4 regions of the Paenisporosarcina macmurdoensis genome follow, and region 2 is predicted to be linked to each of the others. Evidence: riboswitches for the same ligand, from Rfam matches in the RefSeq annotation. Region 2 holds a riboswitch; each other region holds the start of a gene.
What was found. Region 2 has a riboswitch for S-adenosylmethionine ahead of ACFPYN_RS04925 (methionine ABC transporter ATP-binding protein). Riboswitches for the same ligand answer to the same signal wherever they lie in the genome.
Positions count from the first base shown of each region.

Region 1: linked by a shared signal. The riboswitch ahead of ACFPYN_RS16410 (O-acetylhomoserine aminocarboxypropyltransferase/cysteine synthase family protein) and the one ahead of ACFPYN_RS04925 (methionine ABC transporter ATP-binding protein) in region 2 are both predicted to bind S-adenosylmethionine.
Region 3: linked by a shared signal. The riboswitch ahead of ACFPYN_RS12395 (sugar ABC transporter substrate-binding protein) and the one ahead of ACFPYN_RS04925 (methionine ABC transporter ATP-binding protein) in region 2 are both predicted to bind S-adenosylmethionine.
Region 4: linked by a shared signal. The riboswitch ahead of ACFPYN_RS00600 (methionine ABC transporter ATP-binding protein) and the one ahead of ACFPYN_RS04925 (methionine ABC transporter ATP-binding protein) in region 2 are both predicted to bind S-adenosylmethionine.

Region 1 covers NZ_JBHSRI010000025.1:549,719-555,772, forward strand. Annotated here, with positions in the region: gene ACFPYN_RS16390 (DMT family transporter) at 1-727, opposite strand, end outside; gene pepT (peptidase T) at 739-1,965, opposite strand; gene rpmG (50S ribosomal protein L33) at 2,121-2,270, shown strand; gene ACFPYN_RS16405 (glycerol-3-phosphate acyltransferase) at 3,158-3,805, opposite strand; SAM riboswitch class I at 3,946-4,062, shown strand; gene ACFPYN_RS16410 (O-acetylhomoserine aminocarboxypropyltransferase/cysteine synthase family protein) at 4,180-5,469, shown strand; gene metX (homoserine O-acetyltransferase MetX) at 5,487-6,054, shown strand, end outside.
Region 2 covers NZ_JBHSRI010000004.1:255-6,308, forward strand. Annotated here, with positions in the region: gene ACFPYN_RS04915 (pyridoxal phosphate-dependent aminotransferase) at 243-1,406, opposite strand; gene ACFPYN_RS04920 (carbon-nitrogen family hydrolase) at 1,492-2,286, shown strand; SAM riboswitch class I at 2,360-2,468, shown strand; gene ACFPYN_RS04925 (methionine ABC transporter ATP-binding protein) at 2,545-3,558, shown strand; gene ACFPYN_RS04930 (methionine ABC transporter permease) at 3,548-4,219, shown strand; gene ACFPYN_RS04935 (MetQ/NlpA family ABC transporter substrate-binding protein) at 4,235-5,065, shown strand; gene ACFPYN_RS04940 (iron-containing alcohol dehydrogenase family protein) at 5,081-6,054, shown strand, end outside.
Region 3 covers NZ_JBHSRI010000018.1:521,054-527,107, reverse strand. Annotated here, with positions in the region: gene ACFPYN_RS12410 (S1C family serine protease) at 1-106, shown strand, start outside; gene ACFPYN_RS12405 (ABC transporter permease) at 340-1,332, opposite strand; gene ACFPYN_RS12400 (sugar ABC transporter ATP-binding protein) at 1,301-2,839, opposite strand; gene ACFPYN_RS12395 (sugar ABC transporter substrate-binding protein) at 2,908-3,990, opposite strand; SAM riboswitch class I at 4,143-4,297, opposite strand; gene ACFPYN_RS12390 (H-type small acid-soluble spore protein) at 4,444-4,623, opposite strand; gene ACFPYN_RS12385 (YkuS family protein) at 4,751-4,987, opposite strand; gene ACFPYN_RS12380 (DHH family phosphoesterase) at 5,171-6,054, shown strand, end outside.
Region 4 covers NZ_JBHSRI010000002.1:125,562-131,615, forward strand. Annotated here, with positions in the region: gene ACFPYN_RS00590 (MetQ/NlpA family ABC transporter substrate-binding protein) at 1-640, opposite strand, end outside; gene ACFPYN_RS00595 (methionine ABC transporter permease) at 656-1,306, opposite strand; gene ACFPYN_RS00600 (methionine ABC transporter ATP-binding protein) at 1,320-2,351, opposite strand; SAM riboswitch class I at 2,498-2,613, opposite strand; gene ACFPYN_RS00605 (MerR family transcriptional regulator) at 2,853-3,236, shown strand; gene ACFPYN_RS00610 (acyl-CoA dehydrogenase family protein) at 3,281-4,915, shown strand; gene ACFPYN_RS00615 (nuclease-related domain-containing protein) at 5,285-5,869, shown strand; gene ACFPYN_RS00620 (hypothetical protein) at 5,983-6,054, shown strand, end outside.

The DNA of each region.
Region 1 (6,054 bases), on a different contig from region 2:
TTGCAATAACACCTGAACTGATACCAACGATCAAACTTTGGAAAACTTGGCTACCCGAAGGAAGTCCTACTGAAAAGACTGCATAACTAGCGAGCAATAGCCAGACAGGTAGTGTTGCGATTGTCATCCCCAGAACACGACTAATTGGATCAAGACGTCCCCCCGTTAATTCCATCATTTTACGATTACCAAGAGGGTAGGCGATTGCTGCAACTAGGACAGGTAATGTTCCGAGCAAAAGTGTTCTTGGGGACACATCATTTGCATGAGGGATTTGTATCAGTATTATGCCAATCAAAATCACCATAGAAATTACAAGAGACACTAGAGGGATTTGTTGTCGAACTTTACGAATCCCATTCGATGTATGAATCGTTATTAAAAACAAAGGAGCTAATAACACACCTGCGATGATGGTCACTTGCCATGTCCCCGAAATGAGCCAACCTGGACCATAGGCTGCGGCATATGTAATAGGAGCATAGAATAAAACAAACGCAACAAAGCTCCATACAAACCAGGAAACAGGACGAGATTTCATTTCAGCTATGAGGGTTCCCATTCTTCCTCGAAGACCGACCAATACCATCAAAAAAGGGACCATGAAGAAATAGCGTAATGACGCACTCCACATCCAACTGCCTCCGGAAAGCTCCATTGAACGGTTCAAAATAAATGTCACCGCAAAAAATAAAGATGCCAGAACTCCAAGTCCTATCTCTTTCAAGATGTCACTCCTTAAACTTGTCTTTCAAATAGTTGAATCATTTCAATCATTACTTGAGTAGCTTTTTCCATATTATCAACTGAAATATATTCATATTTTCCGTGATAGTTTTCTCCACCTGTAAAGATGTTTGGAGTCGGTAATCCCATATAAGACAATTGAGATCCATCTGTTCCTCCTCGGATTGGAAGGACTAAAGGTGTAATTAATAGATTTGTCATAGCTTGATGAGCAATATCAACAATTTCTTTAACGGGCTCTATTTTCTCACCCATATTGTAATATTGATCATTTAGTTCAACTGTAATAGCATTTGGACCAAACTCTGATTTCACTTCAGCAGCAGCTTTTTCAAATAATGCTTTTTTTACTTCAAATTTTTCTTTATCAAAGTCGCGAATGATATATGATAACTGTGCTTCTTCCACATGGCCGCTAAAATTCATTAAATGAATAAATCCTTCATAGCCTTCAGTCTTTTCAGGAACTTCTTGTGCTGGCATTTGAGACTGGAACTTCATGGCGATTGTTAAAGCATTGACCATTTTGTTTTTTGCAGAACCTGGATGTACGCTAGTTCCATGCGTGATAACTTTAGCCGCTGCTGCATTAAAACTTTCAAATTGTAGTTCCCCTAGAGGACCACCATCCATTGTGTAGGCATATTTCGCATCAAATTTCTCGACATCAAATTTATGAGGACCACGACCAATTTCTTCGTCAGGAGTAAAAGCAATTCGAAGCTTCCCGTGTTTAATGTCTGGGTTTTTAATTAGAAATTCCATAGCCGTGACAATTTCAGCAATACCTGCTTTATTGTCAGCTCCTAATAATGTCGTACCATCTGTTGTAATTAATGTATGGCCAATATAATTGTTTAGCTCTGGAAAATCGCTAGGAGACATAAATGTTGTTTCATTTAATGTGATGTCGCCACCTTCGTAGCAGTCGATTCGTTGAGGATTCACATTTTTCCCTGTATAATCCGTTGCTGTATCAACATGAGCTAAGAAGCCAATGGTTGGCATTTCATGATCTGTATTGGAAGGCAATGTGGCAAATAAGTAACCACTTTCATCAAGTGAAATTTCTTCCATACCGATAGATGCTAATTCTTTTTCAAGTTCATGCAGTAAATCCCATTGTCCAGGTGTTGATGGACATGTCGAACTGTTTGCATCAGATTGTGTGTCTATTTTCGCATAGCGAACAAGGCGTTCAATTAATATTTCTTGCATCCCATTCCACTCCCTTAATTTCAATAAATCTATTATTAGTTTATCATTATTGGAATCATCTAGGAATAAAGATAATTGCAATTGGCGGTAAAAGAAATAGTATGGTATATTATAAAACGTAATCATTACTATTTAATAAATTGGAGGATATCATTATGAGAGTAAATATCACGTTAGCTTGCACAGAGACAGGCGACAAAAACTATATTTCAACTAAAAATAAACGTAACAATCCAGAACGTATTGAGATGCAAAAGTATTCAAAACGATTAAAGAAAATGACATTGCACCGCGAAACTAAATAATAGGCTTTGTATTTACTGTTGTAAATTGTACATTTGCGTTAGGGGTTGTCCTAAAAGTCATAAAATATAAATATTGGTGTTCCATATTTATATTTAGTAGAAGTTGATTTTCGTTGCAGGCGGACGCTTTCCGCGGGCATGTCCTCAGCCTCCTCGACGAGCAAGCTCGTCTGCGGGGTCTTCCGCTCATGCTATTCCCGCTGGAAAGATATTGGACGAACTGTCATTCGTCCAATATCTTTGCGACGAGTAACCGCAGGAGCAGTCTTTTTTGCCGCCTTTCACTCCAATAAACCATAAGTTCATGTGCAAAACAGACAATTATAACTTTTTACAATGTTCTAAAGTAGGTGCAGAAAAAAGAATCAATTTTCTCCACTTATTTTATATTAGGGACTTATTAGGCAGCCCCAACAAGTTTGAAAACCACATACTTGTGGCTCTCGTTCTCTATGCTTTTTCTTCTTGAAGGTGCATAAATACTCTATTGTTTGTTTTTTATTTTGCCACAAGGGTTCAGTATATTATGATGATACTTATTAAATTTAATTTAACTTAACTCATGCCAATTTATCTTGAAAATAAAAGCAGCAAGAAGAGGCCAAAATAGTATCTTTGGCCGAACATCTATGTCAAGAAACCCTCTATTCTGTAGTAAACCAAACCCGAATAATTATGTGCTTACAGGTCACAAGCCCATCCCTTTTAGTCTCTAGATTTATTGTGCAGCAGGTTTAGCGTCCGAAGCGAACTGGAAACCTGTCATCCTTAATAACGGTCAAAGTTTCGTTTCTTGAATTTTATTACTCCACGCTCTTGCGTGGTTCTTCAATATCAACTGCATTCTTCAACTTAGCAAAGTAGTAAAAGCGATCTTCTCATAAATTTCATGAGGACATCGCTTTTTTCTTTTTCAAAACAGTAGAAACTTTAGGTTCAGTTCCAATCCTTATTCGCAAGATATTTTCTCTATGTTTCCAAATAGCTAAAGTGAAAAGAGTTAGTGAGATGATGGCTGGCCAAAGTCCTTCTGTAAACCAAAATACATACACTAAAAATGTTAAGTATAAAAAAAGAACGCCTAATGGTAAATAGTCAGTTAAGAGAGATAGTAAGATTAGCAATGCCAATCCGACACAACCCATTCTCCAATCGACAGCAAACATTATTCCAATAAGGGATGCCGTTCCTTTGCCGCCATCAAAATTCATCCACAAAGGAAAATTATGTCCGATGATGACAGCTGCTCCCATTAATAAAAGCAGAGTAGGGGTGTCATCAGTAAAGAGACTGTGCTTATGTAATATCCGGGCTAAAAATAGGACAGCGATGAGTCCTTTACCAATATCAAGTAGAGCTACTAAAGCCCCGAATTTCAAACCTAAGACAATCGTTGCATTAGACGCTCCAGAATTTTTTACTCCTTGCTCTTTTACCTTCACACCCGATACCCATTGTGCGATATAGGAGCCATGTAAACTGCCAATAAAATAGCCTGCTAGGATAATCAGTAGCGCAAGTAAAGCAAGATTCATAATCTCAACTCCTTATATCTGCTCAATCATTAAACGTTTGAATATAGTCTGAAGTTTCGAAAAAAATAAATAATTAATTCTTGACTTTTTCTTCCTGTGGAACATATACTGTTTCTCAAGATGGAAAATTGAATCAAATACTCTTATCAAGAGTGGCGGAGGGACTAGGCCCTACGATGCCCAGCAACCGGCAAGTGAAGAACTTGCAAAGGTGCTAATTCCTACAGATTTCTTCATGTGGATCTGAAAGATAAGAGGAGGTATACGCATTTGCGAGCCCCCTCTTCTTAAGTGAAGAAGGGGCTTTTTGTATTCCAAAACTCCTCTTTCTCCTCCACTCTTCCATCTAAACCACAAATCAGGAGGAAAAAACAATGACAAATCTTCAACCAGAAACGCTACTTTTACACGGGGGACAGCAGCCAGATCCAGTAACAGGTTCTCGAGCAGTACCCATTTACAAAACAACTTCTTTTGTGTTCAGAGATACTGAACATGCTCAAAATTTATTTGCTTTGCAAGAGGCAGGAAATATTTATTCTCGAATAGGCAATCCGACAGTGGATGTATTTGAACAACGAATTGCTTTACTTGAAGGGGGTACTGCCGCAGTAGCACTTTCGAGTGGGATGGCAGCCATTGCATTTTCTATTCTAAATGTTGCTGGAACAGGTGATGAAATCGTTGCGGCGAGTAATTTGTACGGTGGGACATATAATTTATTTGCAAACACACTCCCAAGGTATGGAATTACAGTGAAATTTGTTGACTCAACAAATCCTGAGAATTTCCGTGATGCCATTACTGAAAGAACCAAAGCAATATTTGGTGAAATTATTGGAAACCCAAGCCTTCATGTATTAGATGTTGAGGCAGTTTCTAGCATTGCACATGACAACGGAATACCTTTGATTATTGATAATACATTCGCGACTCCATACGGATGTAATCCTATTGAATTCGGTGCAGATGTAGTCGTCCATTCCGCCACAAAGTGGATTGGTGGACATGGCACATCTATCGGAGGAGTAGTAGTGGATGCAGGAACGTTTGACTGGAATAGCGAAAAGTTTCCAGGGTTTACGGAGCCAGATCCAAGTTATCATGGATTGCGATATGCAATTGACGTTCCTCAAGTCGCGTTCGCCATCAAACTTCGTGTTCAATTACTGCGTGACTTTGGTCCGTGTCTAAGCCCAGAGAACGCATTTGCTTTTTTGCAAGGTCTTGAAACATTGCATTTACGTGTCCCTAAACACAATGAAAATGCTGCAGCGGTGGCTGCATATCTAGAGAGTCATCCTGCAGTGGAGTGGGTTAATTTTAATGGATTTGAATCACATCCATCACATCAACTGGCTAATAAATACTTAAAGAATGGATACGGTTCAATTGTGAATTTTGGGATCAAAGGAGGTCGAGATGCTGGTCGGAAAATTATCGATAGCGTTCAAATTTGGTCTCATGTTGCTAATGTAGGTGATGCTAAGTCGCTTATTATTCATCCAGCTTCTACTACACATCAACAGTTAAGCGGAGAAGAATTAAGGAAATCAGGTGTCACTGAAGAATTGATTCGACTTTCAGTAGGATTAGAGTCGGTAGAGGACTTAGTAGCGGATTTAGAGCAAGCGATAGAAAAAGCAATCGTCGTACCGATTTAACTTGGAGGTGAGTTTTAGTGGTAATAGGAAGTGTAGGAATAGGAAACTTCCAAACAGAGTCAGGAGAACTGCTCGAACAAGTCGAACTTTCATATGAATCGTTTGGTCCATCAGATGCACCTGTAATTCTAATTTGCCATGCTTTAACTGGAAATCAATATGCAACCGGAACTCCGGAAAAACCCGGATGGTGGAGCGGGTTAATTGGAGCAGGGAAAATAATTGATACAAATGTATTTCAAGTAATTACGTGGAATGTTCTGGGTGGTTGTTCAGGTTCAACTGGTCCATCAACGATTAACCCCACAACCGGTGAATCATATCGCGCGTCCTTCCCAACTATTACAATTCGAGATATGGTCCATGCTGAAAAACAGGGATTACTCGCATTGGGAATTGATAGACTCCATGCAGTAATTGGGGGTTCACTTGGTGGCATGCGCGTTCTAGAGTGGGGGCTCCTTTACCCAAAAGATATGGATGTACTGGTTCCTTTAGCAGTTACTCCTTATCTAAGTGATACAGGAATTGCCTTTAACTATATTGGTATCCATGCAATCGAAACAGATGCAAACTATTGCAATG
Region 2 (6,054 bases):
AGCGTAGCGAAAACAAAACCAATCAAAATGGCCCTCCTCGAATAGACCCTCGAGGAGGTTTTCTGTGGGAAAATATGGGCGAAACGGAATAAATCACGGTTCAAGCCGAATAAATGGGTCTTGAAGCCGATTAAATCATACTTCAAGCCGAATAAATCACAGTGCAATCCGAATAAAACCACTACTCTATATAAAATCCCGATAATCCTTTAATCATGTCTTTTCTAACTAGCTATCCTTCGTTAAAAAAGAGCTAGTTTGCCAATACGCTGAACGGCTTCTTCTAAACGAGCTTCATCTACTAACAATCCTACACGAATGTAGCCTTCACCAAACTCGCCAAAGCCATTTCCAGGGGCTATAGCTACATCTGCTTCATTTAAAAGTTTATCAGCGAAGTTCTGGCTCGTGTAGCCTTTAGGAACGGGTAGCCATGCAAAGAAGGATCCTTTAGGCGCTTCCACTTGCCATCCAATGCGGTTGCATGCGTTTATAAAGACATTGCGTCGTTTTTCGTAGCGATCGACTAATTCGTGTACACATGTTTGATTGTCATTTAATGCAGCAATAGCTGCGTGTTGGATAGCTGGGAATAGGCTTACAAACATATGGTCCTGAATCAAGTTTAGGGCTTCAATTATTTGTGTATTTCCGACAGCAAATCCGACACGCCATCCTGCCATATTATATGTTTTGGATAATGTGTACATTTCAATTCCGATGTCTTTTGCGCCTTCAGCTTGCAAGAAACTTACTGGTTTTATTCCTTCAAATCCAATGGCACCATAGGCGAAATCATGTGATACGGCAATCCCATTTTCTTTAGCAAATGCAACGGTTTCGTTGAAGAATTCAAGGGTAGCCGTCGCTCCAGTAGGGTTGTTTGGGTAGTTAAGATATATTAGTTTTGCACGTTCCTTACTTTCTTCAGAAAGTAAATTGTAATCTGGTAAAAAGTTATTGTCTGCTACAAGTGGAAGCGTTTCATAGTGTACGCCGGCCATCACAACTCCTGATAAATAATCAGGGTATCCAGGGTCTGGTAGCAGCATCCAATCTCCCGGATTTAATACGGCCATTGGCAATTCAACAAGTCCGATTTTTGTTCCAAATAGTACAGCTACTTCCGTCAACGGATCGATATCAACGTTGTATTCCCGTTTATAAAAGTTAGCGGCAGCTTCTTTCAATTCGCTTATTCCCCGGAATGGCGAATATTTGTGGGTAACTGGATTTTCAACAGCTTGTTGTAAAGCTTGTACGATGTGTGGAGGTGTTGGTTGGTCAGGATTTCCTTGACCTAAATTAATTACATCACGACCTTGTGCGACCGCAGCTCCAACTTTTTGTACAAGAGAAGCAAAAAACTGTGGAGGCAATTGTTGTAGTTTTTTTGAGAGTTCCATGGCATTTCCTCATTTTCTGAAATAGTTGCAATCATCAGCCAAATCTTATAACCTTTTGAGTATCTTGTCTATAGGTGGTGTATCCATGAAAATCGCATGCATTCAGCTCGACGTTGCGTTTGCTGACCCTGAAAAAAATTTTCACAACGTTCAAACGTTAATTAAAAAAGTGGTTAGTGAAGGGGCAGAGCTCGTTGCTTTACCAGAAATGTGGAATACTGCTTATGCTTTAACTGAGTTAGAAAACCTCGCCGACATCGAAGGAAAGCGTACGAAAAAGTTTCTTTCCAATTTAGCACGAACCTATCACATACATATCGTAGGCGGTTCGGTTTCAACAAAAAAAGGAGCTAACTTCTATAACACGATGTATGTGTATTCAAACGATGGAGAGCTTGTTGGTGAATACGATAAAGCACATTTATTCCGCTTGATGGACGAACATCTATACCTACAAGCAGGAAATAAGGAAAATGTGTTTACTCTAGGTTCTATACAAGCTGGAGGAGTTATATGTTATGATTTACGATTCCCTGAATGGTTACGGGCGCACGCATTAGCAGGCGCAAAGGTGTTATTCGTTCCAGCACAGTGGCCTTCTACACGCATTGACCATTGGAAGATTTTACTTCAAGCGCGTGCAATTGAAAACCAATGTTTCGTCATTGCGGTGAATCGAATTGGTTCGGATCCAAACAATCAATTTAATGGTCAATCAATGATTATTGCACCGTGGGGAAAAGTGTTGTGGACCGGCACTGAACATGAAGAGTACGCGGTAATTGACGTTGATTTCTCAGAGGTTGAAGAAGTACGTACACGCATCCCCGTGTATGAGGATCGTAGACCGTCACTTTACCAATCATTATTTGAAAAGTGAAAAAAGGTTTGACAGTCGTTAAGAAACGTCGTAAGATTTAGTTCGAGCAACAAATACAACTACATATGGAAACAACTTATCAAGAGAGACCGAGGGATAGGCCCTATGACGTCCGGCAACCCCCAGCATTAGCTGGGAAGGTGCCAATTCCTACAGAATGATTTCATTCTGAAAGATAACCCAGAATCCATTTTTCGGTGCCTCTTTCATTATGAAAGGGGCATTTTTTGTTTTCCAGAAGGTGAAAAGGAGCTTGTAATGATACGAATTAATGATTTATCTAAAGAGTATAAAACGAAAAAAGGTCTGGTCATGGGTGTTGATCGAGTTAATCTCACCATCGCTGAAGGAGAAGTATTCGGAATTGTGGGGTATTCAGGAGCTGGCAAGAGTTCGCTATTACGCTGTATCAACTTACTCGAAAGACCAACCAGTGGCCAAATTGAAGTGAATGGACGTGATTTAACCAAATTAAAGCGTGAAGAATTACGGAAAGCACGCTTGAAAATTGGCATGATTTTTCAACATTTTTACTTGATTAGCCAAAAGACAGTTGCTGAAAACATTGCATTTGCATTAAAAGCAGCAAATACGCCAGGAGAAAAAATGACATCTCGTGTAAATGAACTTCTTGAAATGGTTGGTTTAACAGATAAGAAAGATGTGTATCCGGCACAACTGAGCGGTGGGCAGAAGCAACGTGTTGGAATAGCCCGTGCGCTAGCAAATAACCCTTCCTTGTTATTGTGTGACGAAGCAACCTCAGCGCTTGATCCAAATACAACGTTGTCCATTCTTCGATTACTAAAAAAGATAAACCGCGAATTAAACATCACGATTGTGTTAATCACGCATGAAATGAATGTAGTGAAAGAAATCTGCGACCGTATGGCAGTTATGCAAGACGGGCGAGTAGTAGAAGAAGGATCAGTTTACGAAATTTTCTCAAATCCAAAAGCTGAGCTGACGAAAGAATTTATTAGTAGCGTACTGTCATTTGAAGTGCCACAAGCTATTTTGGCTAAAGTGACTGGAAGCATTGTGAAAGTGATGTTTAAAGGAGAAGTAGCAGGTGAAGGTGTTATTTCTGATATGGTTCAACATTTTGATGTACGGGGAAATTTCTTGCACGGTTCGATTGAATACATACAAGAAGTGCCTCTCGGTTTGTTCTTAATGGAAATTCAAGGCCAACCGGACAATATTACAAGAGCCGTTAGCTATATGGAAGGCCGTGGAGCGCAAGTGGAGGTGATACAAAATGGGCATTGATATCCAGCATGTGATTGAATTATGGCCAGACATCCTCAAAGCATTTGGGCAAACAATGTATATGATTGGAATTTCACTGACGGTAGCAATTGTGATTGGATTACCACTTGGGATTGTACTTTTCATTACCGATCGGGGATTGTTCTTAGAAAATCGATTTGTAAAAGGCGTACTCGGTTTTATTGTGAATATGGTTCGTTCCATTCCGTTTATTATTTTGTTAGTTGCACTTATTCCATTAACCAAATTACTTGTTGATTCAACGATTGGTCCAGCAGCAGCAAGTGTTTCTTTATCGGTTGCGGCCATTCCATTTTTCGCTCGAATTGTTGAAACATCACTCCGCGAAATTGATAAAGGTGTTATCGAAGCTGCCGTTGCAGTAGGAGCAACTCCTTGGATGATTATCAGAGATGTGTTATTACCTGAAGCGAAGTCGAGCATCGTACAAGGAGTGACGATGACTATCATTAGCCTCGTTGCTTACTCAGCTATGGCTGGTGTAGTGGGCGGAGGCGGAATTGGAGACTTGGCAATACGCTTCGGCTATTACCGTTATGACAATACAATTATGGTTGTCACGGTTGTGATTTTAATTGTTCTCGTTCAAATCATTCAACAATTGGGTGATTGGACTTCTAAAGCAATAGATAAACGATAAAGGGGAGAGACAGAGATGAAAAAGGTTTTATTTACGATGATGTTAGTTGTATTAGTAGCGACACTTGCTGCATGCGGAGGAAGTGACGAAGAATCAAAAGGCAAGGATAACGACAAGTCGGTAAAATTAGGTGGTACAGCAGGTCCTTACAGCGACATGTTGAAAACAGCCATTCAACCGGCTCTTGAAGAGAAAGGCTACAAAGTAGAAATCGTTGAATTCAGCGATTACATTCAACCAAATATTGCATTAGATGATGGCTCAATCGATGCAAACCTTTTCCAACACTCGATTTATATTGAAAACTTCTCGAAAGAAAATGATATGGAATTAACGGGACTTGTCACAGTACCTACAGCACCAATGGGTATTTACTCTAATGTTTATAAGTCTATTGAAGATGTGAAAGACGGTGCTACGATAACCATTCCAAATGATCCAGTAAATGCAGCACGTACATTTTTAATTTTAGAAGAACAAGGCTTAATTAAACTAGATCCAAATGCAGAGCCATTAACTGTGTCAGAGAAAGATATTAAGACCAATACGAAAAACTTAGTGTTCCAACCAATTGAAGCAGGTCAGCTTCCTCGATCAGTAGATGGTGCAGATTTAGCAGCAGTTCCAGGAAACTTCGCTTTAGCAGCAGATATGGATTTACTAGATGCATTAATTTTAGAAAACATGCCAGATCGCTATCGTAACCTTGTGGCTGTAACGACTGCAAATAAAGACTCACAACTAGCGAAAGACTTAATTGAAATCGTGGAAGCACCAGAATTCGAAGGAATTATTGATTCGGAGTTTGAAGGCTTTGGTAAACCAGAGTGGATGGCAAACCGTTAAGAGAGAAGGGGTCTGATGGAAGACATCATTATTCGGGGAGCGCCAGCTGAGTATGTTTGTAAAAGTGGAGTGCTAGAAGAACTTGAAGACAAGTTAACGTCTAGAAATATCAAACGAGTACTCATTGTTTCAGGTGTCAAGTCATGGTATGCAGCACGCTACTATTTTCCAACACTAAAAAGCATTCATGTAACACACGCTTTTTATAAAGGACAGTGTACAGTTACTGAAATTTCCAGAGTGGCTGCTCTAGCACAGAGCTACGCCGTAGATGCCATTATTGGAGTAGGCGGAGGAAAAGTATTGGACGTGGTGAAAGCGGCTGCTAGCGCAAGTAGAACGAAGTCGGTGTTGATTCCGACACTCGCTTCAAACTGCGCACCGTGGACACCACTAAGTGTTATTTATTCGGATGAAGGGGTTATGTCGCATTACGATGTGTACCCCATAAGTGTTGACCTTCTTCTCGTCGAGCCGCGCATTTTAGTGGAAGCCCCCGCTCCGCTTTTGATTGCAGGCATCGGCGACACGCTAGCCAAGTGGTATGAGGCAGACGTACAGATTAGGCGATTAACCAATCCCCCGGTTGCGCTGAAAGTCGCTCATCATACCGCTCGGTTGTGTGCTGAAGAAATGTTTGAACATGCAGAAGAAGCCGTTAATGATGCGAAAGACGTAAGAGTGTCCAATGCCTTCGTTAGAGTAGTCGAATCGATTATCATGCTTGGAGGTATGGTAGGTGGATTTGGCGATCGTTATGGTCGCATTGCCGGTGCTCACTCCATACACAATGGCATGACCATTGCACCTGAGTCACATGAAGCATTACATGGAAATAAAGTGGCTTATGGTATTTTGGTTCAATTGCTTCTAGAACAGAAGGAAAGTGAAGTTGAGCGGCTGTTGCCGTTTTATCAGAAACTAGGCTTGCCTACATCTTTATATGAATTAAACATTCCGAGTAAATGGATTGATGAAATTGCACAACA
Region 3 (6,054 bases), on a different contig from region 2:
AGAGCCTAATGGGGAAACCACTAATTTCAATAGAGAAAGAAGTTATACAATCGTGATGGGTAAATATGGTTATTATTTAATAACAGAGTTATCTTTGTATGATTGATCGGCAGCTAATGAGTGGGAAATAAAGTAGTTTTTGTTGATTTAGATAAAAAACTATCGTCGGAAAAGCGTTTAGCATTGTATAATTGTGTTAAAGCTTAAGTGAAAAATAGACATAAAAAAATGAACTTGGTTAGTTATCTCCAAGTTCATTTTTTTGTGTTTCGTTCTTTAGTTTATAAGGCTTAAATTTCTAACGACATAAACCTGGGAACAATAAACCTTTTCTTCGCTTCACGTCCCAGCAAATCGATTCTTGGCATAGACGTAAGTAACTGCTAAAGCCAAGACTAGTACAGAACCTTTTACAATATCATATGCATAATATGGCATATTTAAAATCGTTAAACCATTCAGCAAGATACCAATGATGACAGCTCCGAAAAATGAACCAATCGCATTTGGCTTACCTGCACCTAGTACAGAGTAACCCACAAAGACAGCGGCAACAGCTTCCATTAAGAGTGGGGCACCTGCATCAATTTGACCTGAACCAACCCGTGAAGTGAATAAAATCCCTGCCATTGAAGCAAAGATACCGGAAATTACATAGGCCGTGAATTTCACTTTACGAACATTCACTCCAGATAGGGTAGAGGCTTCTGCATTCCCTCCAGTCATATATAAAATCCGTCCCCATTTTGTGTGGTCCAATATTAAATAAGCGACTAACACCATAAAAATCATAATCCATACAGGAACAGGGAGACCTAGCAGTTTTCCTTGACCAATCCAAAGGAATGCTTGTGATAGTTCACCCGGCGCTGTTCCTCCCGAAGTTAACGGCATATTATTATAGATTGAGAAGCCTTCCGTATAGGTACGATGAAGTCCAGCTACAATATACATCGTACTAAGTGTTGCAAGTAAATCAGGAATGCCGATGACAACTATTAACAATGTATTAAATGCGCCAATTACGACACCCACTAAAATAGGTAGTATGAGCACTAACCATAGTGGTAAATCGTACCAAACCATTAATGATGCTGTGACCACTGTAGAAAGAGACATAGTAGAGCCAACCGATAAATCAAAGCCATTGACGACTAATGTAAAAGTTACACCTAAAGCCAACAATGTAACAATAGAAATTGATCTCAAAATATCAGTCATATTTCCGAAAGTGAAAAAAGCGTCACTAATCAAACTAAAATAAAAAATAATTGAAATTAATAACGCGATAGCGCCATATTTAAATAGAAATTGAATGATTTTTTCTTTCATGAATTTCTTCCTTTCCACCACTTGCATACAACAATATATTTTCCTGTGTTGCTTCTTCGCGCGATAATTCTTTTACGATGTGACCGTCATACATAACCAATATTCGACTAGAAAGCCCGAGAACTTCGTGTATTTCACTTGAAAAATAAAGTATTCCTTTACCTTTATCAGCAAGCTCTCTAATCAGTTTGAAGATATCTACCTTGGCGCCAATGTCGACTCCTTTTGTAGGTTCATCAAATAAGTAAAGTTCAGTATCGAGAGACATCCATTTCCCAATAACTACTTTCTGTTGATTTCCCCCACTTAAATGAACAAGAGGTGATTCTACACTGTTAGTTTTGATGCGTAATCTTTCGACGATTGATTCAGCAAACTCTTTTTCTGCAGTTTTATTCATGAATATATTACGTGTGAATTTCCTCAAATTAGGGAAGGTAGCATTTGTTTTCAATGATTCATAAACAAACAATCCTTGTTTTCTGCGTTCCTCAGGAATAAGTGCCATTCCAGCCTTTATGGCGTCGCTCGGATGTTTTGCGTGAACCTCTTTTCCAGCTAAGTGGATGCTGCCTTTTCTCTTCGGACTAAAACCAAATAAAGTATTAGCAAGTTCTGTTTTTCCTGCACCTACTAAACCTACGATGCCAACAATTTCCCCTTTGGAAACTGACAATGAAATATTTTTCAGTTTTTGACTATCAGATAGATTTTTAACTTCTAGTAATGATGTTCCAATATGTATCTTGTGATTATTAAGTTCTTTATTGAACGAAACACCGAGCATAGATTCAACGATTTCATTCTGTGTCGTTTGCGAAGTATTGAAGGTTTGAACTGTAGTTCCTTCACGCATAACAGTTACTCGATCACAGATTTCAAAAACTTCAGGTAATCGGTGAGTAATGAAGACACAGCCGACACCTTTGTTCTTTAATTTTCGAACAACGGAATATAGTCGTTCAGATTCATGGACCGACAAAGGTGCAGTGGGTTCATCGAAGATAATGATTTTAGCTAAATGGACAAGTGCACGGGCAATCAATATCAATTGTTTTTCTGCTAAAGAAAGATGAAAAGCAGGTTGTTGAACAGATATATATTCCGATTGTATTTGCTTTAAGACTTCCTGTGCTTGTTGATTAAGTTTGCTTTTTGATACAAAAATTTTGCTATCAGTTACAAATGTATCTAGCATTATATTTTCAGCGACAGATAACTCAGGGATAATAGCGGTATCGACTTCTTGATATACACAAAAAATCCCATGTTTTTTTGCGATTTTGGGAGTAGGAATGCGAATGCTTTTACCTTCCAATAAAATTTGGCCACCATCTTGTTCATATACGCCGGATAGTATTTTTATTAATGTGCTTTTCCCAGCACCATTTGCACCAAGGAGAGCGTGAATTTCTCCTTTATTAAGTTGAAAACTCGCTTGGTTTAAGGCAACTATTTTTCCGAACTTCTTTTGTATTTCATTCATTGAAAGTAAAGTATCCGTCATAATAATTCTCCTTTATTAAGAAGAAGCCAGCCCAATTGAACGGGACAAGCTTCAGCTTCAATTCCAACTTATTGATTTTCTAATTCTTTTAACGCGTCAGTATAGCCTTGGTCACTTGCACCCCAGCCTTTGATATATTCATGGAGTTCATTAGTAGTTACATTGGTATTAGGCAGTTTCTCAGTATCTACAAAAACTGGTTCAAGAACGACTTGATCTGAAGGGCTTTCGCCATTGATTTTTTGATATAAATAACGAACTTGGATTCGCCCAATGTCAGTAGGGTCAACAGCTGCAGATGCTACCCAAGGACTCTTTTCCTTTTGCATCATTTGTAAATCTTCATCACTCATATCTATGCTATATACCTTAATATCAGTGCGTCCAGCTTGTTCGATTGCTCGGACGGCACCTTTAGCAAACTCATCCCATGCGGCCCAGACCGCTGTAATATCACCTTCATTAGGATATTGTTTTAAAATAGCTTCCATTTGAGCTTGAGTATCAAGAGCAGTATTTTGAGTTGCAGCGCCAAACGCTGCTACTTCTTTGATATCAGGGTTGTCTGTTAAAAATTCTTTGTAAGCAATTTGTCTTCTTTCCATGGGAGCAAATCCAGCAACCCATATTTTCACGATATTGGCTTTGCCATTTGAATCTTCCTTCAATTTGTTCAATGTCATTTCGGCCATCTTTTGGTCACCTTGCTCTAAAACAGGGACACCTTTAACGTCAACACCTGCATCAAAAGCTACCACAGGAATTTCATTTTCAATAGCTTTTTCAACACCTTGGTTTAAGGCTTCTTTTGTTCCGTGATCGATTAATATTCCATCGAAACCTTGATTGACAGCGGCATCTATATTTGATGCCATTTTGGCTAAATCACCTTCAGAAGTGAAAACAGTAGTAGTGCCTCCAAAACTAGCAACTTGCTCTTTTACACCTTCAATATATTGAGCTGAAAAAGTACCAAGATTTTGCTGCATGATTAATGCGATTTTTTTATTTGCAAGTGGATGAGCAGACTTAGATGATGCATTAACGGGTTTAACTTTATCCTCACCGTTACTTGCATTCGGTTGACAACCAACTAGGATTGTTGCAATTAGTATTAATAAACAGAGTAAAAAGTTCGGTGTTTTTTTCATTATATTTCTCCTTTTTCCGTAAGTGAATGGATAGTAATTTATTAAAACTGTTTGAACACTTTTACTAATTCAGGAAATCATCATCCTTTCTTGCACAATATAAAAAGCCTCTTTCCATACAGAAAGAGGCTAAAGAAAATAGAATTCTTTGCCTCTTATCTTTCAGAAAATTTCTTTTCTGATGGAATTAGCACCGTGCCTTACAGGATTTTCTCCTGGCGCATAATGCGCCCCGTCTCACAACGGTATTACGGTCGGTTGCTGGGCGTCATAGGGCCAAAATCCCTCTGCCAGCTCTTGATAAGAGTGCTTAATTTAATTATTTTTAATCATAAGGGAAATACTAGCATTTATCGGAAAGTATTGTCAACATGTATTTAAACTTAATTTAATTACTATTATTCTGCAGGTTATAGGGAGAGAAGCAATCCCTAATGTAGGAATGTCATTCCATTAATGCTCTATTAATTCTGTTACATCAACACTTTTTTTACTAGTTGGATCGTCAAGCGGATGTATAGTTACATGCCCATTACTTTGATCGACATGCTCTATATAAACAGGGTCACCTTTATAGGAGACACTTATCATGTTTTTTGAATTAGAGATTTCTTGTGCACGTTGTGAATCCATGTTTACACCTCCTATCCATAGAATTACCTTTACAAAAAAGCAGAGCGGAGGCGTTGGCCATTGCTCAGCTTTTTGTTCTTTAAGTTAAGTGCTTGCTGCGTTCAAATGTATAAAATACCCCTTCTGTTTAAGACTGACTTAATCGGTGTTCGACGGCTTCCACTACATTGTCAATGGACATTCCTGACATTGCTACAACCGGAAAAGTGAATTCATCACTATGTCCTTCGTTAATTCCTCTTACGACGCCTAAATCATAACCGGAAACATTTTCATCGCTATTGAACATTGTCACTGTATGTCCTTTTTCTTCTAAAGCATTTTTCACGTCTTCATATGGTTTTTCTACTGTGATTTTAGCCATAATTTTTCATCCTCCATTCAAAAATAGAAACACAAAAGTATTCTTCCCTAAAGTTTCATCACTAACCACGGATGAATTTGATTCCTTTTTCCATTAATGATGTTTCCTATCACGTGTAAAAAGTACAATCTGTATCAATAATTTTCATCTTTTACATCCATACTACGATGAGAGGTGAAGAATATGTATAAACTGTTGACGCATAATGATTTGGATGGTGTCGGATGCGGTATATTAGCGAAACTCGCTTTTGGTAAACAGGTGAAGGTGAGATACAATTCGATTGCTAGTCTAAACCGCGAAGTCGAATGGTTCTTGGAAAATGATGATAAGAATACCTTTTTATTTATTACGGATTTATCCGTTAATGCAGAAAACGAAAAAAAACTTAATCTCTTTTATCGATCAGATGGAAAAGTCCAGATGCTTGATCACCATAAAACTGCGTTACATTTTAATGATTATGAGTGGGGACATGTTGTAGTTGAAGATGAAGAAGGGAAGTTAACTTCAGCTACGTCAATGTTTTATGACTATCTAGTTAAAAAGCAACTATTGGAGCCAACTGATGCCATTGCCGAATTTGTAGAGCTCGTTAGACAATATGATACATGGGAATGGGAAAAAAATGAAAATGCCCATGCTCAGCGCCTCAATGCATTATTTTATTTAATTTCAATTGAAGAATTTGAAGATAAAATGTTGAATCGTCTTAAGACAAATGAACATTTTAGTTTTGATCAATTTGAAGAAAAAATACTCGATATGGAAGAAAATAAAATCGAACGCTATATTCGACGAAAACGAAGAGAACTCGTTCAAACTCCAGTAGGGAAGTATCTAGCAGGTATTGTTTATGCTGAATCCTATCATTCAGAACTTGGCAATGAACTCGGCAAAGAATATCCACATCTAGACTATATTGCTATCTTAAATATTGGAGGCAAACGATTAGGCTTTCGAACGATTCACGATCATGTGGATGTTTCTGAAGTAGCTGGTAAATTTGGTGGGGGTGGGCATGCTAAAGCATCGGGCAGCTCTCTTACAAATGAAGCATATGATCA
Region 4 (6,054 bases), on a different contig from region 2:
GGAATAGTGCTTCATCTAATACTAAGTCAGCTTCTACAGCAAAGTTGTTGTTGATGATCGATGCGTCGACATCGTCAAGGAACCGAGGTGTGTTACCTGCTGCGACTGCTTCAATTTTTAAGTTTTTCGGGTTATCTTTAATTTTGTCGATGGCACCAATACCTTCAAAGTCGTCTGTTAACGTGATTAATCCAGCTTCTTGAAGGAGAAGTAGGGCACGGCCGAAATTTGTTCCTTCGTTTGGTAGAGCTATGGTTGCGCCATCTGGCAAGTCTTCAAGTGTTTTGTGTTTTTTCGAATAGATACCCATTGGTGCGATAACAGTTGAGGCAATTGCTTCAAGGTCTAATTTTTGATCTGCTTTAAATTCGTCAAAGTACGAGATAGTTTGAAATGCGTTGGCATCAATTTCGCCTTCTGCTAATGCGATGTTTGGTTGGATGTAATCGTTAAATTTGACGAGTTCAATTTCAAGTCCTTTTTCTTTTGCGATTTCCACGATGTAATCCCACGTGCGTGTGTCTCCGCCGCTTACGCCAACTTTTACTTTGTCTGAGCCTTCTGCGCTACCTTCTTCATTGCCACAAGCTGCTAATAAACTTAATGTTAAAACGATCAAAACCAATACAAATTTCTTCATTTTCCCTACCTCCAGTTATCTTCTTCTTATTTGTTTTGAAACCAGGTTTCCAGTTGATTGTAATAATTGAACGATAATGACGAGTGCTGCCACGGTGACGATCATGGTCATCGTATCGAATCGTTGATAGCCATAAGTGATGGCTAAGTCACCGACTCCTCCAGCTCCAACTGCACCGGCCATAGCAGATGCACCAACTAAGCCAATCGTTGCCGTGGTGAAGGTGAGAATAAGAGAACTTAAGCCCTCTGGAATTAAGAATTTAAAGATAATTTGTGGAACAGTAGCGCCCATGGACTGAGCAGCTTCAATAATTCCTTTGTCGACTTCAAGTAAAGAGTTCTCGACAAGTCTCGCTATATAAGGAGCTGCGTAAAAGACAAGAGGGACGATTGCTGCAGTGGTCCCAATGGCAGAGCCGACAATCAATCTTGTCAATGGAATAATGGCAACAAGTAGAATAATGAACGGTACCGAGCGCAAGATGTTGATGACCGGATTTAAAATGTTGAAAATCCACTTGCTGTCCAAGATATGACCTTTTCGAGTAATGACAAGCAAAATACCGAGTGGCAGACCGATAAGTGCTGAAAATAATAGGGATATGGCGACCATATAAAGTGTGTCACCGAAGCCTGTGAGTAATTGTTCTGCTGTTATTTCCATGCCCCAAAGTGTATTACTCATTATTTAAATCCACCTCCTGAACGATAAACCCATCGTCTTTTATGTAAGTTAAGGCTTTGTGAATCTCCAGTGGTTCACCAGTTACTTCGATAATCAAGTTACCAAAAGGCGTTTCTTGAATTTCAGAAATATTAGCAGAGAGTACGCTTAAGTGAACATCGTATTTCTTAGCGATGGTTGACAGCAAAGGCTGACTTGATGTGTTGCCCACAAAATTAATTTTCCAAATGATTGGATGCTTATTTGAGACCGCAGCATTTTTAAGGACGCTTTGTGGAATTTCATCATGAATGACTGTCCGCACAAAGTTTTTAGCGATTTCGGTTTTGGGTGCTGCAAAAACTTCAAATACGGAACCTTGCTCAACGACGAGACCGCCTTCCATCACAGCGACTTTATTGCAGATTTCACGAATGACGGACATTTCATGTGTAATGAGTAGGATGGTGATATTGTATTGTTGGTTAATTTTTTTAAGCAGCTGCAATACGGCGCTTGTTGTTTGTGGATCGAGTGCTGACGTTGCTTCATCACATAATAGGATGGATGGGTTAGTTGCAAGTGCACGGGCAATGCCGATTCGCTGTTTTTGACCTCCAGATAATTGTTCTGGATAGTTTTTTTCTTTGTCAGATAAGCCAACAAATTCAAGCAGTTCTTCAACACGTTCTTTAATGATTGTTTTTGGTGTTCCTAATAATACAAGCGGGATGGCTACATTGTCGAAAACGGTTTTGGAATTAAGTAAGTTGAAATGTTGAAAGATCATGCCGATTTTTTTCTTTTCTGCTCTCAGTTGTTTTGGTTTCAAATCAGTTAATGGTTGGCCATCAACGAGCACTTGCCCAGTTGTTGGTCGCTCGAGTAAATTGACGAGGCGAATGAGTGTGCTTTTGCCGGCGCCACTGTAACCTACAACTCCAAAAATGTCTCCTTTCTCTACAGTTAGGTCGATACCTTTTAATGCTTCAACTGTTTGTTTTTTTGTTTGAAATGATTTTGTTACTTGTTGAAATTCAATCACGTAATGTCGCCCCTTTCTTTGTCATGCTCGTTATCTGAGACAGGAGGTGGACAACAAAAAATGCCCCCTCTGTCGATAGACAGAAGAGGCATACGTATGCAAAAGAAATGCGGACATAAATCCACAGAAAATTAGCTCGAACACTCTTCTCATCTATCGAACAAATAATTGTCCGCTGGAATTAGCACAGTATTTTTACAAAAAGTAAAAACCCGCTGCTGAGGTATCATAGGGCCAGGCCCTCCACATCTCTTGATAAGAATTAACGCATATTTAATTATGTTGTTCACTATATATCTAATAAAAGAGCCTGTCAACTAGTCGTTTAATAGTCGGAATAGACAGAAAAATTAGTGGTATTTTTAGTGAGATAAAGAATTGTATGCTGAATTAGGGAAGGGTATGTTAAGTTTGAACGATTTTATTTTTGTTAAAAAAACTTGAAGTTAACGTTAGCGTTAATGATAAAATACATAAAAATAGCTGACTGAGGTGTTGGGTTTGAAAAGTATTGCCGATATGGCGCGGGAGTTTGGGCTAACAACACGAACGATTCGGTATTATGAGGAACTTGGTTTGTTGAAGCCGCAGAGGACGGATAGCAATATTCGAGTGTTTGGACCAAGGGATTGTGCGAAATTGAAGCTTATTGTTCGAGGAAAGCAGTATGGTTTTAATTTGGAGGAAATTAAAGAAATGGTGTTGTTGTTTGATCAGGATCGCAGTGGTTTAAGGCAATTGGAACGGACGATTGAGTATGGCAATAATCGTGTGGCACAAGTTGATTTAAAGATTCGTGAATTGCAGGAGATGAAGTCGGAAATGGAATTGTTGCTACATCAGTTTACGGAGAAGTTAACCAACTTAAAGGGGAATATGCAATGAAAGTGCTTGGTACCTTTAAATCTTTTGAGAGAGTGGGAGAGTAAATGACGCGTCGCAATTTTTATTCTAATGATGAAACTTTGCAAACGATTTTGAGACATGGGCTAGAGCCGGAGATGTTCCCTTATGCGCAAAAGGCCTTACTTGAGTTTGGAGAACAAGTCGCCAATGAAATTGATGAGCGTGCGAGGCATACAGACCGTGAAGGCGAACCGAGGTTAGTGAAATTCGATCGCTACGGTGAAGATGTTTCTGAAGTATGGGTCAATGAAGGGTATAAGAAAACTGTGAATGAAACATATGAGACAGGCATTGTAGGGTATGTGCACAAGGAGATTCCTGAACTCGGAAGCAAGGGAAACTATATGTATAGTTTTGCACAAGGTTATGTATTGTCACAAGCGGAAGCGGGCTTTTACTGTCCAGTAACGTTAACGATGGCAACTGCATTTTTACTGGAACAGTATGCAAATGACGAACTGAAAGCGCAATTCTTGCCACATGTGTGTGCAACTGGTGATGTTGAATTATTTGAAGGTGCTACATTTTTGACGGAGCGACAAGGTGGATCGGATGTAGGGGCAAATGTTGTGAGGGCTGTTGCAGATGGCGGTCATTTTAGACTATTCGGTGAAAAATATTTTGCTTCGAATGCTGGAATGGCTGGTGTTGCTATGGTCCTTGCCAGAATTGAAGGTGCCCAGGAAGGTTCAAGAGGATTGACACTTTTTGCGGTGCCTTTGCGACGTGAAGATGGTACGTTAAACGGAATTTCAATTCGCAGATTGAAGGATAAGTTAGGTGTTCGAGCTGTCCCTAGTGGAGAAGTAGAGTTTGACGGGGCACTTGCGTATGTAGTTGGAGACAAAGCTAATGGTTTGAAATATATGATGGAAGCCTTAAATTTATCCCGCATTTGTAATGCTGTTGCGTCTCTTGGGATTATGAGACGCGCTTTAAATGAAGCCACCGATTATGCACAACGGCGAGATGCGTTTGGGCAAAAACTAGTGGCCTTTCCAATGGTTCAGGACACATTAGGGAAGTTGACAGCCAAAATGGAAGTTGAGCTAACAACCGTGTTTGATTTAATACAGTTATATGATCGTATGGTTGCCAAAGTAGCCAGTGATGAAGAAATCATATTAAATCGTTTATATATTGCTATTTTGAAAAAAGAAACAGCTGAACAAGCGATTCTCTTTGCTCATGAAGCGATTGAAATGCACGGTGGTAACGGCTATATCGAAGATTTTGTGACACCTCGATTGCTGCGAGACGCACAAGTCTTAACGGTTTGGGAAGGCACCGCAAATATTTTGGGGTTGGAATTCGTGAGATTAGTGCGGAAATTTAATGCACATACGATATTTATCAAGACAATGAAAACGCGTCTACAAAAAATACCAACAACATCATTGAAAACTATTGTTCATAAGGTATTGAGCGAACTTGAAAGTGACTTGCGGGTATTCGTTGAATTACATGAAGACATGCAAACATTTGAAGCTAAAAACTTAGCAAAGCGTATGGCACTCGTTTATGAAAGTGTCGTGGCATTAGAAATGGCTGAAGCTATGGGGAAGCGCATGACCATTTTAGTGGACATATATTTAGAAACGACATGGGGATTGAGAAAACTAGGGGATCCAATGAAAACTTGCCAACTCTATAAATGAGTTGGCAAGTTTTTTTGCTAGTTAATCTAAATTTTTAAGAAATATGGTTTTGAATTCGCCTAAGAGTTAAGTGATTTCAAAAAATATTGGAGAAATGTCTTAATTGATAGGCATATGTACACTCAGATATATTTAATATTTAGAAGGCATTTTAGTATAAAAAGATACCACAAATTACCTTTTTGTGAGAAAATAGTCTAAAATATAAAAATTCGAGGTGCATATGCAAATCCTGCTTATTTTACTAATTATTGTGTTAGCTAGCTTAAAAACTCCAAAAATCAAAGGGTATATAGGGGAGTTGGGCGTGAGAATAGTATTAAAGAAGTTGAAAAAAGAAGAATTTGAAGTTCTTCATAATATTATGCAATGAAAGACGGAAAGACTACTCAAATAGATCATATTGTTGTGGGACAGACAGGAATATTTGTAGTGGAAACTAAAAATTACAAGGGCTGGATTTTTGGTTCTGAACACAGTAAGTTCTGGACACAAACGATTTATAAAAGTAAAAAACGATTTCAAAATCCAATTCATCAAAATTATGGACATATCAAGTTTTTAGAACATCATTTGCAAGATTATTCAGGTCCCTTTTATTCAGTAATTGCGTTTAGCGATAGAGGTACGTTAAAGAAAATAGATATTAATTCTGAAGGTATACATGTAGTGAATACGTTACATTTGTTGAGAGTCATTCATTCGAAACCGGTGAAAGGAATGTCGATCGATTCAGTTCGCAGAGTAGCTGAAATGATTCGTAATGCAAATTGCATGAATAAAAAAGCTTCAAAAATTCATGTGCAAACGATACAAAAAAATCAACAGATTTTAAACGATAAAATTAGCCAAAATATTTGTCCCAAATGTGGCAATGATTTGATTGAGAAACTAGGTAAAAACGGCAAATTCATTAGTTGCAGCGATTATCCACGGTGTAGGTATGCCAGTTGATGGATAACTGAAATTTGTGTAGTTTAGAAATACATAAAAATGTTTGAAAATTATAAAAATAGGTAATTAATACCTAATAAATATATCTTATGTAATTAAGGGGCGTTTTCAGGATGTCAGCATCATTTTCACAAATGAAAATTAATAGTGATGAATTTAATTGGAGAAATGAACAAGGTTTGTTA